2 regions of the Streptacidiphilus alkalitolerans genome follow, and region 1 is predicted to be linked to the other one. Evidence: riboswitches for the same ligand, from Rfam matches in the RefSeq annotation. Region 1 holds a riboswitch; the other holds the start of a gene.
What was found. A riboswitch is a leader RNA that binds a small molecule or an ion and turns the genes downstream of it on or off. The one in region 1 is predicted to bind thiamine pyrophosphate.
Positions count from the first base shown of each region.

Region 1 (5,621 bases):
CGGGGCGGCATGAACTCGAACGAGTAGGAGCGGCTTCCCCTCGCCAGGAGTTCGCGAATGGAGAGTGCGCCGTCGCTGCGGGTGCTGGGGGTACCGAGGGCCATAAGGGGAGATTATCCGCGACCCGCGCGGATTCGGAAAAGCCTGTCCGCCTGGTGGTACCGCCCCTCGGCAGGGCTGGGACCAGCGTTCGCACCGTCCCGCGCACCGGTCCCGGAAGCCGCTCGCGTTACGCTGGCTGCCCCCGCACTGCTCGGAGCCACCGGTGTCCCTCGCCTTCCCCCAGTCCCCCGTCGACGTCGCCCGCAGGCCGGGCAGCCCCGTCGACGAGGAGCGGCTGCGTCCGCGGGTGGACCGGGCGCTGGCCCGGTTCCTGGACCACCAGGAGGCCGTGCTTGCGGCGGTCTCCCCGCAGCTCGCGCCGGTCGGCGACGCGGTGCGGGAGCTGCTGCGGGGCGGCAAGCGGCTGCGCCCGGCGTTCTGCTACTGGGGCTGGCGCGGGGCCGGCGGCGACGGCGCGGACGAGGGCGCGGTCACGGCCTGCGCGGCGCTGGAACTGCTGCAGGCCGGCGCGCTGGTGCACGACGACCTGATCGACCGCAGCGACACCCGGCGCGGCCTGCCGTCCGTGCACCGGCGGTTCGAGGCGCTGCACGCCGAGCGCGGCTGGCGCGGCGACGGCGCCCGGTACGGGACGGCGAGCGCGGTGCTGCTCGGGGACCTGCTGCTGGCCTGGTGCGACGAGCTGCTCGCGGACTGCGGCCTGGACCCGGCCGCGGTGCGCCGCGCCAAGCCGCTGTTCGACCTGATGCGGACCGAGGTGATGGCGGGCCAGTACCTGGACCTGCTGGAGCCGGCCGCGCCGAGCCCGGACGGGGCGGTCGAGCGGGCCCGCACGGTGATCCACTACAAGGCGGCGAAGTACACGGTCGAGCGCCCGCTGCAGCTCGGCGGCCTGCTGGCCGCCGCGGACCCGGCGCTGACCAGCGCCTACGCCGCGTTCGGGCTGCCGCTGGGCGAGGCCTTCCAACTGCGCGACGACCTGCTCGGCGTCTACGGCGACCCGGTGCTCACCGGCAAGCCGGCCGGGGACGACCTGCGCGAGGGCAAGCGCACCCTGCTGGTGGCCGAGGCCCTGGAGCACTGCGGCAGCGCCGACGCCCGGCTGCTGGACGACCTGCTCGGCGCGCCCGACCTGGACCAGCCGGGGCTGGAGCTGCTGCGCGGAGTGATCACCCGCAGCGGTGCCCCGCAGCGGGTCGAGGCCCGGATCAGCCGGCTCCTGGAGGAGTCGCTGACCGCCCTGGACGCCGCCCCGCTGGCCGACCCCACCGCCCGCCGCATGCTGCACCGCCTCGCCGCGGCGGCCACGGCGAGGCGGTACTGAGTCCGTCAGTCGCGGTCCGTCAGTCGCGTTCGCGGACCCGGCGGGCCAGCTCGGCCGCCGCCGCGTGCGGGTCGGCCGCCGCCGTGAGGGCACGGACCACCACGATGCGGCGGGCGCCGGCGTCCAGGACCTGGTCCAGGTTGCCCGGGTCGATGCCGCCGATGGCGAAGAACGGGCGCTCCGGCGCCACCTGCGGCTGCAGCTTCGCGGCGTACTCGACCAGGCCGAGGCCGGGTGCGTGGCGTCCCGGCTTGGTCGGGGTCGGCCAGACCGGGCCGGTGCAGAAGTAGTCGGTGCCGGGTTCCACCAGCGCCGCGTCCACCTCCGCCTCGGCGTGGCAGGAGCGGCCGATCAGCACCTCCGGGCCGAGGACCGCCCGGGCCGCGGCGACCGGCAGGTCGTCCTGCCCCAGGTGCAGCACCGCTGCGCCGGAGGCGTGGGCGACGTCGGCGCGGTCGTTCACCGCGAGCAGCCGGCCGTGCCGGCGGCAGGCGTCCGCGAGGACCTCAAGCGCCGCCAGCTCCTGCCGGGCCTCAAGGCCCTTGTCCCGCAGCTGGACGATGTCCACACCGCCGGACAGCACCGCGTCCAGGAACTCGGCGAGGTCGCCCTGCTCCCGGCGCGCGTCGGTGCAGAGGTACAGCCGGGCGCCGGCGAGGGCGGCCCGCGCGGAAGCTCCGCTCACAGGGCCATCGCCTGCGCCCGGCGCTTGACCTCCGTGCCGCGGTTCTCGTTCAGGGCCTGCGCGGGGGTGCCGGGCAGCGAGGGGTCGTCGGTGAACAGCCACTCCAGCATCTCCTCGTCGGAGAAGCCGCAGTCGCGCAGCAGGGTCACCAGGCCGGTGATGCCCTTGACGGTGCCGTTGGGGCCGATGAAGGCGGCCGGGACCATCAGGGCGTTGTTCTCGCCGCGGCGGACCGCGAGCAGGGTGCCGTCGTCGACCAGGCGGCGGACCTTGGTGACGATCAGGCCCCACTGCTCGGCGATCTCGGGGACGTTCATCCAGGCGGGAATCAGGGCGTCAATTCTGGGATCAATCTGGCTCACACCCCCAAGCGTGCCATCCCGGACGGCCCCCGCGCACCATCACGCCCGTGCGGCGGCCTTCAGCGGCACCGCGGGATCGGCCGCGCGGGACCGGTCCAGGGGTGTTCCGCGCTCGATCAGCCGCCGTCCCTGGACCAGGTCGCGCGGCCGGTCCACGGCCAGCAGCGCCACCGGGACCTCCCCGCGCAGCCACAGCGCGCCCCAGCCGCCGTCGGCCTCCGGGTCGCCGCGCAGCAGCAGCTCGTCGCCGGGGCTGTGGTGGCCCGCGTACTGGACCATCCGCCCGAACTGCTCGGACCAGAAGTAGGGCACCGGGTCGTAGCGGGGCAGATCCGCCTCCGGACCGGGGTGCAGCAGGTTCGCGGCGGCCAGCCTGGCGCCCTGCAGCGCGTTGTCCCAGTGGTGCACGGTGAGCCGGACGCCGTAGCGGGCGGACGGGAAGGAGGCGCAGTCGCCGACCGCGAACACCCCGGCCGCCGAGGTGCGCAGCGCGGCGTCGACCGCCACCGCGCCGCGGTCGTCCAGGTTGATGCCGGAGCCGGCCAGCCAGCCGGTGTCGGGGCGGGCGCCGATGCCGACGACCACGGCGTCCGCGTCCAGCTCGGTGCCGTCGGTGAGCAGCACCGCGCTGCCGCCGGTGCCCTCGAGCCGCTGCTCGGAGTCCACGATGCCGCCGACCGCGGTGCTGGTCCGCAGCTCGACCCCGGCCTCGGCGTACCAGCGCCGGGTCAGCTCGGCGACCTCGGCCGGGAGCGCCCCGGCCAACGGCACCGGGGCCGCCTCCACCACGGTGACCTCGCAGCCCAGGGTCCGGGCCGCGGTCGCCGCCTCGGCGCCGATCCAGCCGGCCCCGACCACCACAAGCCGGGCGCCGGGGCGCAGCACGGCCCTGAGCGCGACCGCGTCGTCATGGGTGCGCAGCAGGTGCGCGGCGGCGGGCTGCCCGGGCAGCGCGACCGCCCGGGCACCGGTGGCCAGCACCAGCCGGTCGTAGTCCAGCTCCCCGGCGTCGGTACGCAGCCTGCGGCCGTCCGGGTCCAGGCCGGTGGCGGACCGGTCCAGCAGCAGGTCGATGCCGAGGGCGCCGTAGTCCAGCTCGAACCGGGAGTTCTCGGCCTTGCCGAGCAGCACGTCCTTGGACAGCGGCGGCCGGTCGTACGGGAGGTGCGGCTCCGCGCCCAGCACCGCCAGCTCCCCGTCGTACCCCTGCTCGCGCAGGGCCACCGCTGTCTGCACCCCGGCCATCCCGGCCCCGACCACCACGATCCGCATCCCGTCACTGTACGGGCGCGGGCCCGCGACTACAGTGGACCGCAGAATCCGCGGGAGCCCGGCGTACCGGGCTGAGAGGGAGGCAGTCGGCCTCCGACCGTCCGAACCTGATCCGGGTCATGCCGGCGAAGGGAGCGCGCACCCCATGCAACGCGCCCAGGAAACCGAGCGGGACAGCGAGGTGCTGATCGTCGGCGGCGGCATCATCGGCCTCGCCACCGCGTGGCGCAGCGCCCAGCGCGGCCTGTCGGTCACCGTGCTCGACCCCGATCCCGGCCGCGGCGCCAACCGGGTCGCCGCCGGGATGCTCGCCCCGGTGACCGAGCTGCAGTACGGCGAGGAGGCGCTGCTGCGGCTCGGCATCGCCTCCAACGAGCGCTACGCCGCCTTCGCCGCCGAGCTGGAGGCCGCGAGCGGCCTGTCCACCGGCTACCGCGCCTGCGGCACCCTCGCGGTGGCGCTGGACGCCGACGACCGGGCCGAGCTGCGCGAGCAGCACGCCTTCCAGCAGCGGCTGGGCCTGGCCGCGGAGTGGCTGACCGGGCGCGAGTGCCGGCGGCTGGAACCGATGCTGGCCCCCTCGGTACGCGGCGGGCTGCTGGTGGCCGGGGACCACCAGGTGGACGGGCGGCGGCTGGGCGCGGCGCTGCTGGAGGCCTGCGTCCGCGCGGGGGTGCGGATCCACCGCTCGGCCGCCGCCAGGATCGTGCTGAACCCGGCGGGCGACCGGGCCGCCGGCGCCCTGGCCGAGGACGGGACGGCCTTCACCACCGGGCAGACCGTGCTCGCGGCCGGCAGCTGGTCCGGCGCGATCCCCGGCCTCCCGCCCGAGGCGCAGTTGCCGGTGCGGCCGGTCAAGGGCCAGATCCTGCGGCTGCGGATGACCCGCACCGACGGCGCGCCGCTGCCCGGCGGCCCGTTCCTGTCCCGCAATCTGCGCGCGGTGGTCCGCGGGGTGCACCTCTACCTGGTCCCGCGCGAGAACGGCGAGCTGGTCGTCGGCGCGACCATGGAGGAGCAGGGCTACGACACCGTGGTCACCGCGGGCGGGGTGTACGAGCTGCTGCGCGACGCCCATGAGCTGGTGCCCGGCATCACCGAGCTGCCGCTGCTGGAGACCGGCGCGGGGCTGCGGCCGGGCACCCCCGACAACGCCCCGCTGCTCGGCCCGACCGCGCTGCCGGGGCTGGTCGCCGCGACCGGGCACCACCGCAACGGGGTGCTGCTCACCCCGGTCACCGCGGACGCCGTCGCCGCCTATCTGGCGACCGGTCAACTCCCGCCCGAGGCAGCCCCGTTCACCCCGGCCCGGTTCTCTTCCACCCATTTCTCTTCCGTCCCCGCACTCCAGGAGGCCACCCGATGACGGCCCTGTCCATCCGTATCAACGGCGCTCCCCGCGACATCGCCCCCGGGACCACCCTCGCCGAGGTGGTCGCCGAGCTCAGCGCCGCGCCCTCGGGCGTGGCCGCCGCCGTCAACGAGGCGGTGGTGCCGCGCGGCGCCTGGCCCGCGACCGCGCTGGCCGCCGACGACCGGGTCGAGATCCTCACCGCCGTCCAGGGAGGCTGACCACCCGTCATGTCCGACGACACCCTCACCATCGCCGACCGCAGCTTCAGCTCCCGGCTGATCATGGGCACCGGCGGCGCGCCCAGCCTGGAGGTGCTGGAGCAGGCGCTGCGGCTGTCCGGGACCGAGCTGACCACCGTCGCCATGCGCAGGGTCAACCCGGCCGCGCGCGGCTCGGTGCTCGAGGTGCTGCGGCGCAACAACATCCAGGTGCTGCCCAACACGGCCGGCTGCTTCACCGCCGGGGAGGCCGTGCTCACCGCCCGGCTGGCCCGCGAGGCGCTCGGCACGGACTGGGTGAAGCTGGAGGTGGTCGCGGACGAGCGCACCCTGCTGCCCGACC
Region 1 covers NZ_JBHEZX010000011.1:182,843-188,463, forward strand. The annotation lists gene metF (methylenetetrahydrofolate reductase [NAD(P)H]) at 1-104, opposite strand, end outside; gene ACEZDG_RS24480 (polyprenyl synthetase family protein) at 266-1,387, shown strand; gene thiE (thiamine phosphate synthase) at 1,407-2,072, opposite strand; gene ACEZDG_RS24490 (Rv2175c family DNA-binding protein) at 2,069-2,434, opposite strand; gene ACEZDG_RS24495 (NAD(P)/FAD-dependent oxidoreductase) at 2,474-3,706, opposite strand; TPP riboswitch at 3,747-3,857, shown strand; gene thiO (glycine oxidase ThiO) at 3,852-5,072, shown strand; gene thiS (sulfur carrier protein ThiS) at 5,069-5,278, shown strand; gene ACEZDG_RS24510 (thiazole synthase) at 5,288-5,621, shown strand, end outside.

Region 2 (5,621 bases), on a different contig from region 1:
TCGGTCGCGGTTCCCCGCGACGACAGTTTTCAAGACTGTTCCCTTAGGCCGCTCGGGCAGCTCTCCTTGCACGGGCCCTCTGGTGGTGAGATCCGCGCTCAGGGATCTTCTCATGAGTCGGGGCCGGTTTGGGAAGCGATTGGCCCCGTACGGCGTGGGGCTGGTGCCGTACGGGGCCGGGGGAGCCGTGCTGGGCTCCCGGGGGAGGAGACCGGGGCCCGGGTTACCGCTGCTGCTGCTACTGGTCGCCGACGCGGGAGCCCAGGGTGACGCTGGTGGTGTGGGTCTTGCCGTCGCGGGTGTAGGTGACGCTGACTACGTCGCCCGGGTGGTGCGACCAGATCTCGCTGACCAGGGTGGGGCCACTGTCGATCTGGACGCCGCCGAGCTCGGTGATGATGTCGCCCGGCTTGAGGCCGGCCTTGTCCGCGGGACCGCCGGCGGTGATCGCCGGGGTGCCCTGGACCGGGGCGGCGGCGATCTTGGCGCCGGTGCCCTGGTAGCTGTCGTCGCGCAGCACACCGATGATCGGGTACGTCGGCTTGCCGGTCTTGATCAGCTGCTGGGCGACCCACTGGGCCTGGTTGATCGGGATCGCGAAGCCGAGGCCGATGCTGCCGGACTGGCCGCCGGTGTCGCTGTTCTGACCGGTCGACTGGATCGCCGAGTCGATGCCGATGACCTGCCCGGAGGAGTTCATCAGCGGACCGCCGGAGTTGCCCGGGTTGATCGACGCGTCGGTCTGCAGCGCGTTCATGTACGAGGTCTGCGCGCCGGTCTCATCGCCCGAGGCGACGGGGCGGTTCTTGGCGCTGATGATGCCGGAGGTGACCGTGCCGGAGAGGCCGAACGGGGCGCCGATGGCGATGGTGGTGTCGCCGACCGCGACCGCGTCGGAGTTGCCGAGCGCCAGCGGGACCAGCGGCTTCTTCGGGGTGCCGTCGATCTTGATCACCGCGACGTCGTAGCCGGAGGCGCGGCCGACGATGGTCGCCGGGTAGCTGGTGCCGTCGGAGAACTTCACCGACAGCTTGCCGCCGTTGTCCGAGGGCGCGACGACGTGGTTGTTGGTCAGGATGTGCCCGTCGGTGTCGAAGACGAACCCGGTGCCGGTGCCGGACTCCTGCGAGTTGCTCGCGGAGATGGTCACCACGCTCGGCAGCGCCTTGGCGGCGATTCCGGCGATGCTGTCGGGCGCCCGGCTGAGCGCCTTCGGGTCCACAGTGGTGGACACGACGGTGGAGCCGTCCGAGCTGTTGTGGGTCTCCAACGCGGCACCGATGCCGCCGCCGATGCCGCCCGCGACCAGCGCGGTCGCGGCGAGCAGCGCGATCAGGCCGCCGCGGCGCTTCTTGCGCGGCGGGGTGGTGCCGTAGGGAGCGTAAGGGCCCTCGCCGGAGGGCGGGTAGTCCCCACCGGCATAGCTGCCGTACGGCGGGGGCTGGTGCGGGGGCTGCTGGGCGCCGTACACCGGCGGCTGCTGCGGGTACGCCGGGGCGTCCGCCGGGTAGGCGGGAGCGTGCTCGGGGTACGCGGCCTGGGCCGGCGCGGGCGGGAAGTCAGGTGCGGACCCGGATCCGGACGCGGACACAGGCGCGGTTGCCGGTGCCGGCTCGGACGTGAACGCCGGCGCGGGCTCGGGCGCGGGCTCGGACACGGGCGCCGACGGGACGGTGGGGTTCTCGTACCCGCCCTCGGCCGCCGGTGCCGCGACCGCTGCGGGTGCGACCGGGGCGGGGACCGGGGCCGGAACGCCGGCGTCGGCCGGGGCCGGGGCGGCCGGCTGGGGCTGTACGACCGGTGGCGGGAATCCCGCGAGCGTCGGGTCGACCGGCGGTGAGACCGGCTGGACGACGGTGTCGTCCGCGGCGTCAGTCGGCACGGCGCGCTCCTGCGCGTAGGGGGACGGCCCTGCCGCTGCCCCGTCGACGGGGGCGGGCTGCTGCGACCCGGCGTACCCGCCCTCGTGCTCGGTACTCACGAATGACCTCCTCCTGTGGGACTGGCGTCCCATAGCATTGCCCACCCGTTGTCAGGGCATCGTAAGGGTCAGCCATGCGCTAATTCCCCTGACCGCATCTATAGCGCATGCATGTGAGAGCTTCCTTAGCCGCCCCACAGCTTCACTCATCCACGGTTCAGCCCAGCCTCATCCAAGGCGCGGACGGGACCTTGGCCTGCTGCTGGGCAGGCCCTACGATGTCGATCGAACACATACGCGGGAGCTTGGACCATTCCAGGCTGAGAGGGCGCCGAACGGGGTGCCGACCGCTTGAACCTGACCGGGTAATGCCGGCGTAGGGAGCTGAAAGCATCATGACGTCCGTTTCGCCGTCCCCTTCTCCTACCCCTGTCCTGGAACAGGGGACACCGGGGCTTCGGGCCGAGGCCCCACTCATTCTGGACACCGAACCGCCGCGCACGCTCGGGTTCCGCGACCAGGCGGCCTTCTGGACCAACCTCGGTGTCAGCCTGATCGGCTTCCAGAGCGCCGCGACCGTCCTGGTGGTCAACGGGAAGAACCTCTCCATCCCGGCCGCGCTCACCGCGGTCGTCGTGGGCACGGTGATCGGCTCGGTGATGCTGGGCGTCGCCGCCGTGATCGGGACCAGGGCGGGCGCGCCCGCGATGGCGATCCTGCGCGGACTGTTCGGCACCAGGCTGTCCTACCTGCCGACCGTGCTGAACATCGTCCAGTGCCTGGGCTGGGGCGTGTTCGAGCTGACCGTGATCGCGATGGGTGCGAACGCGCTCTTCGACGGCGGCCCGCACTGGCTGTACGTCCTGGCCGCCGGGGCGCTGACGACGGCGATGACGATCCGTCCGCTGGGTTCCATCGCCGTGCTGCGCAAGTACGTGGCGGTCGCGGTCGGGATCGCCATGCTGTTCTTCACGGTGGAACTGCTGCGCCGCGGGGTGCCGTCCCCCAAGGACGGCAGCTGGTCCGGCTTCCTGCCGGCCGTGGACGCGGTGATCGCGGTCTCCATCTCCTTCGTGCCGCTGGCCGCCGACTACACCCGGCACGCGAAGAGCACCCGCAGTTCCTTCTGGGGCGCGTTCAGCGGGTACACGGTCTCCCAGGTCTGGTGCTACGTGGTGGGGCTGATGGCGCTGCTCCAGGTGGGCGGCGACGCCGACAAGATCTTCACCACCTTCATGGGCATCACCGCGGGCTGGGTGTTCTTCGCCGTCCTGGTGCTGCGGGAGGCGGACCAGTCCTTCGCCAACGTGTACTCGACCGCGATGTCGGTGCAGAACCTCTTCCCGAGGATCGACCGGCGGATCCTGACCGTCGCCCTGGGCGCGCTGGTGACCGGACTCGCGCTGCTGGTCACCGACTTCAGCGGGTACGAGGCGTTCCTCGGCCTGATCGGGGCGGTGTTCGTGCCGCTGTCCGCGGTGCTGGCGGTGGACTTCTTCTTCGGAGCGGGGCGACGGGAGGGGGGCTGGGACCTGTCGGAGAGTGCGCCTACGCGTTGGCTGACGCTGCTGCCTTGGGCGGTGGGTTTTGTGGTCTACCAGCTGATCTATCCGGCGGAGCTCACCGGCTGGGCGAGCTGGTGGCCGACGTTCTGGACGCATGCGCAGAACGCGCTGCACTTCCAGCCGCAGGTGTGGACGTCGGCGTCGCTGTTCTCCTTCGTCGTCCCAGCGCTGCTCACCTGGGCCCTGACACCGCTGCTCCGCAAGGGTCACTGAGCGGGGGCCGCGGGGGCCGGAGCGCGGGGGGCGGGGCGCGGGGCGGGCGGCCGGAACGGTGCCAGCCAGCCGGCCGAGGCGGTGGCGCCCGGCGGCGTTTACCGGACACCTGGTCAGTGTTCACCTGGGGCAACCGGGGTGCGGGCGGCGCACGATTTATCGTGGTCCCGTGTCCAACGTTCGACTCACCCCGGTTGTCCTCCCCAACCGCCAGGCCACTCGTGTCGTCGCCCACCGGGGCGCCTCCGGCACCTTCGCCGAGCACACCCTCGCGGCCTACAAGCTGGCCATCGACCAGGGCGCCGACGCCCTGGAGTGCGATGTCCGGCTCACCGCCGACGGCCATCTGGTCTGTGTGCACGACCGCAAGGTGGACCGGACGTCCAACGGCCGGGGCGTGGTGTCGACGCTGGAGCTGGCCCAGCTCTCCGAACTGGACTTCGGCTCCTGGAAGGGCGACCCGGTCGACTGGGCCGACGAGGAGCACACCGCCGTCCTCACCCTGGAGCGGCTGCTCGAGCTCGCCACCGGTTCCAGCCGCAGGGTCGAGCTGGCCATCGAGACCAAGCACCCCACCCGTTACGCGGGCCTCGTGGAGCGCAAACTCCTCGAACTGCTGCACCGATTCGATCTGGTCACCCCGAGCAGCGGCGAGCGCTCCCCGGTGCGGATCATGAGCTTCTCCCAGCTGTCGCTGCGCCGGGTGCGGGAGCTGGCGCCCGCCGTCCCCACCGTCTTCCTGACCGAGCGGGTCCCGCTGCGCTTCCGGGACGGCAGCCTGCCCTACGGGGCGAGGATCGCCGGCCCCGGCATCGACCTGGTCCGGGAGAACCCCGGCTACGTGGCCGCGCTGCACCGCGCCGGGCACCGGGTGCACGTCTGGACGGTGGACGATCCCGAGGACGTGGAGCTGTGCCTGCGGCTGGGCGTCGAGGCCATCATCACCAATCATCCACGCCAGGTACTTGACCAGCTGGGGCGTTAGTACCGACGATACGAACACCGGGAGAGCGCGTTCTCGTCGATGGTCGACGGGCGTACGCGGGCGCAGGAACAGGCGCGGGAACCGCGCATGGAAATGGCCGAAAAATCCCCGCTCCGCCATTCTTCACTGCCTTTGATAAACCCTCAGTGACGACATGGCTACGCATAGTGAAATGAGTACCGAGGGTTCTGTTTGCCACGTCAAGAAGGCTTGTTGCGGTCCTTCTATTCTCGTTTCCGCTGTGCTCGCACCGGGCATCCACACCCTGGTTGACAGCTGAGGAGGAGGTCCGGGGGTGGCGCTGGTGGTAGCGCGAGATGTGCCGACTTCTTCGGCGACCATGGCGGTGCCCCATGGTCCAGAAAGTGTGAGCGCTGCACGGCGTCGGCTTCGCAAGGACCTCGCCGGGCAGCAGGTACCGGATGTCGTCATCGAGGATGCCGTCCTCATACTCTCCGAACTCCTGAGCAATGCCTGTCGGCATGCCAGGCCGCTGGAGCCGCTGCAGGTCCCGGCCCCGATCCTGGAACTGGTGTCGACACCGGCTCCGGCCCCGGCCTCGAGTCAGGCCCCGGCATCAGCCACGGCACCGGCCCCGGATCAGCAGGACGGCAGCTATCCCGACGACGGCCGGGTGGTCGTCGGCTGGGAGCTGCACAGCGACGGGCTGCTGACGGTCGAGGTCACCGACGGCGGCGGCCCGACCCGCCCCCGCCGGGGCAGCCCTTCGCTGACCGCGCGCGGCGGACGCGGCCTGGGCATCGTCGGACAGCTGGCCAGCGACTGGGGGGTACGGGACGCGCCGGGCGAGGTGACGGTGTGGGCGGTGCTGCCGGTACGGGCCCGCCACGCACGGCGTGGGGACAGTGAGCACAACGGCGCCCAGAGCGCCGTCTGAGCCGAGGCCACCGCCGAGGCCACCGCACACCGCCACCGG
Region 2 covers NZ_JBHEZX010000006.1:426,798-432,418, forward strand. The annotation lists tRNA gene ACEZDG_RS17060 (tRNA-Ser) at 1-66, opposite strand, end outside; gene ACEZDG_RS17065 (S1C family serine protease) at 239-1,981, opposite strand; TPP riboswitch at 2,209-2,320, shown strand; gene ACEZDG_RS17070 (purine-cytosine permease family protein) at 2,317-3,699, shown strand; gene ACEZDG_RS17075 (glycerophosphodiester phosphodiesterase) at 3,869-4,684, shown strand; gene ACEZDG_RS17080 (ATP-binding protein) at 4,980-5,582, shown strand.
Region 2: linked by a shared signal. The riboswitch ahead of ACEZDG_RS17070 (purine-cytosine permease family protein) and the one ahead of thiO (glycine oxidase ThiO) in region 1 are both predicted to bind thiamine pyrophosphate.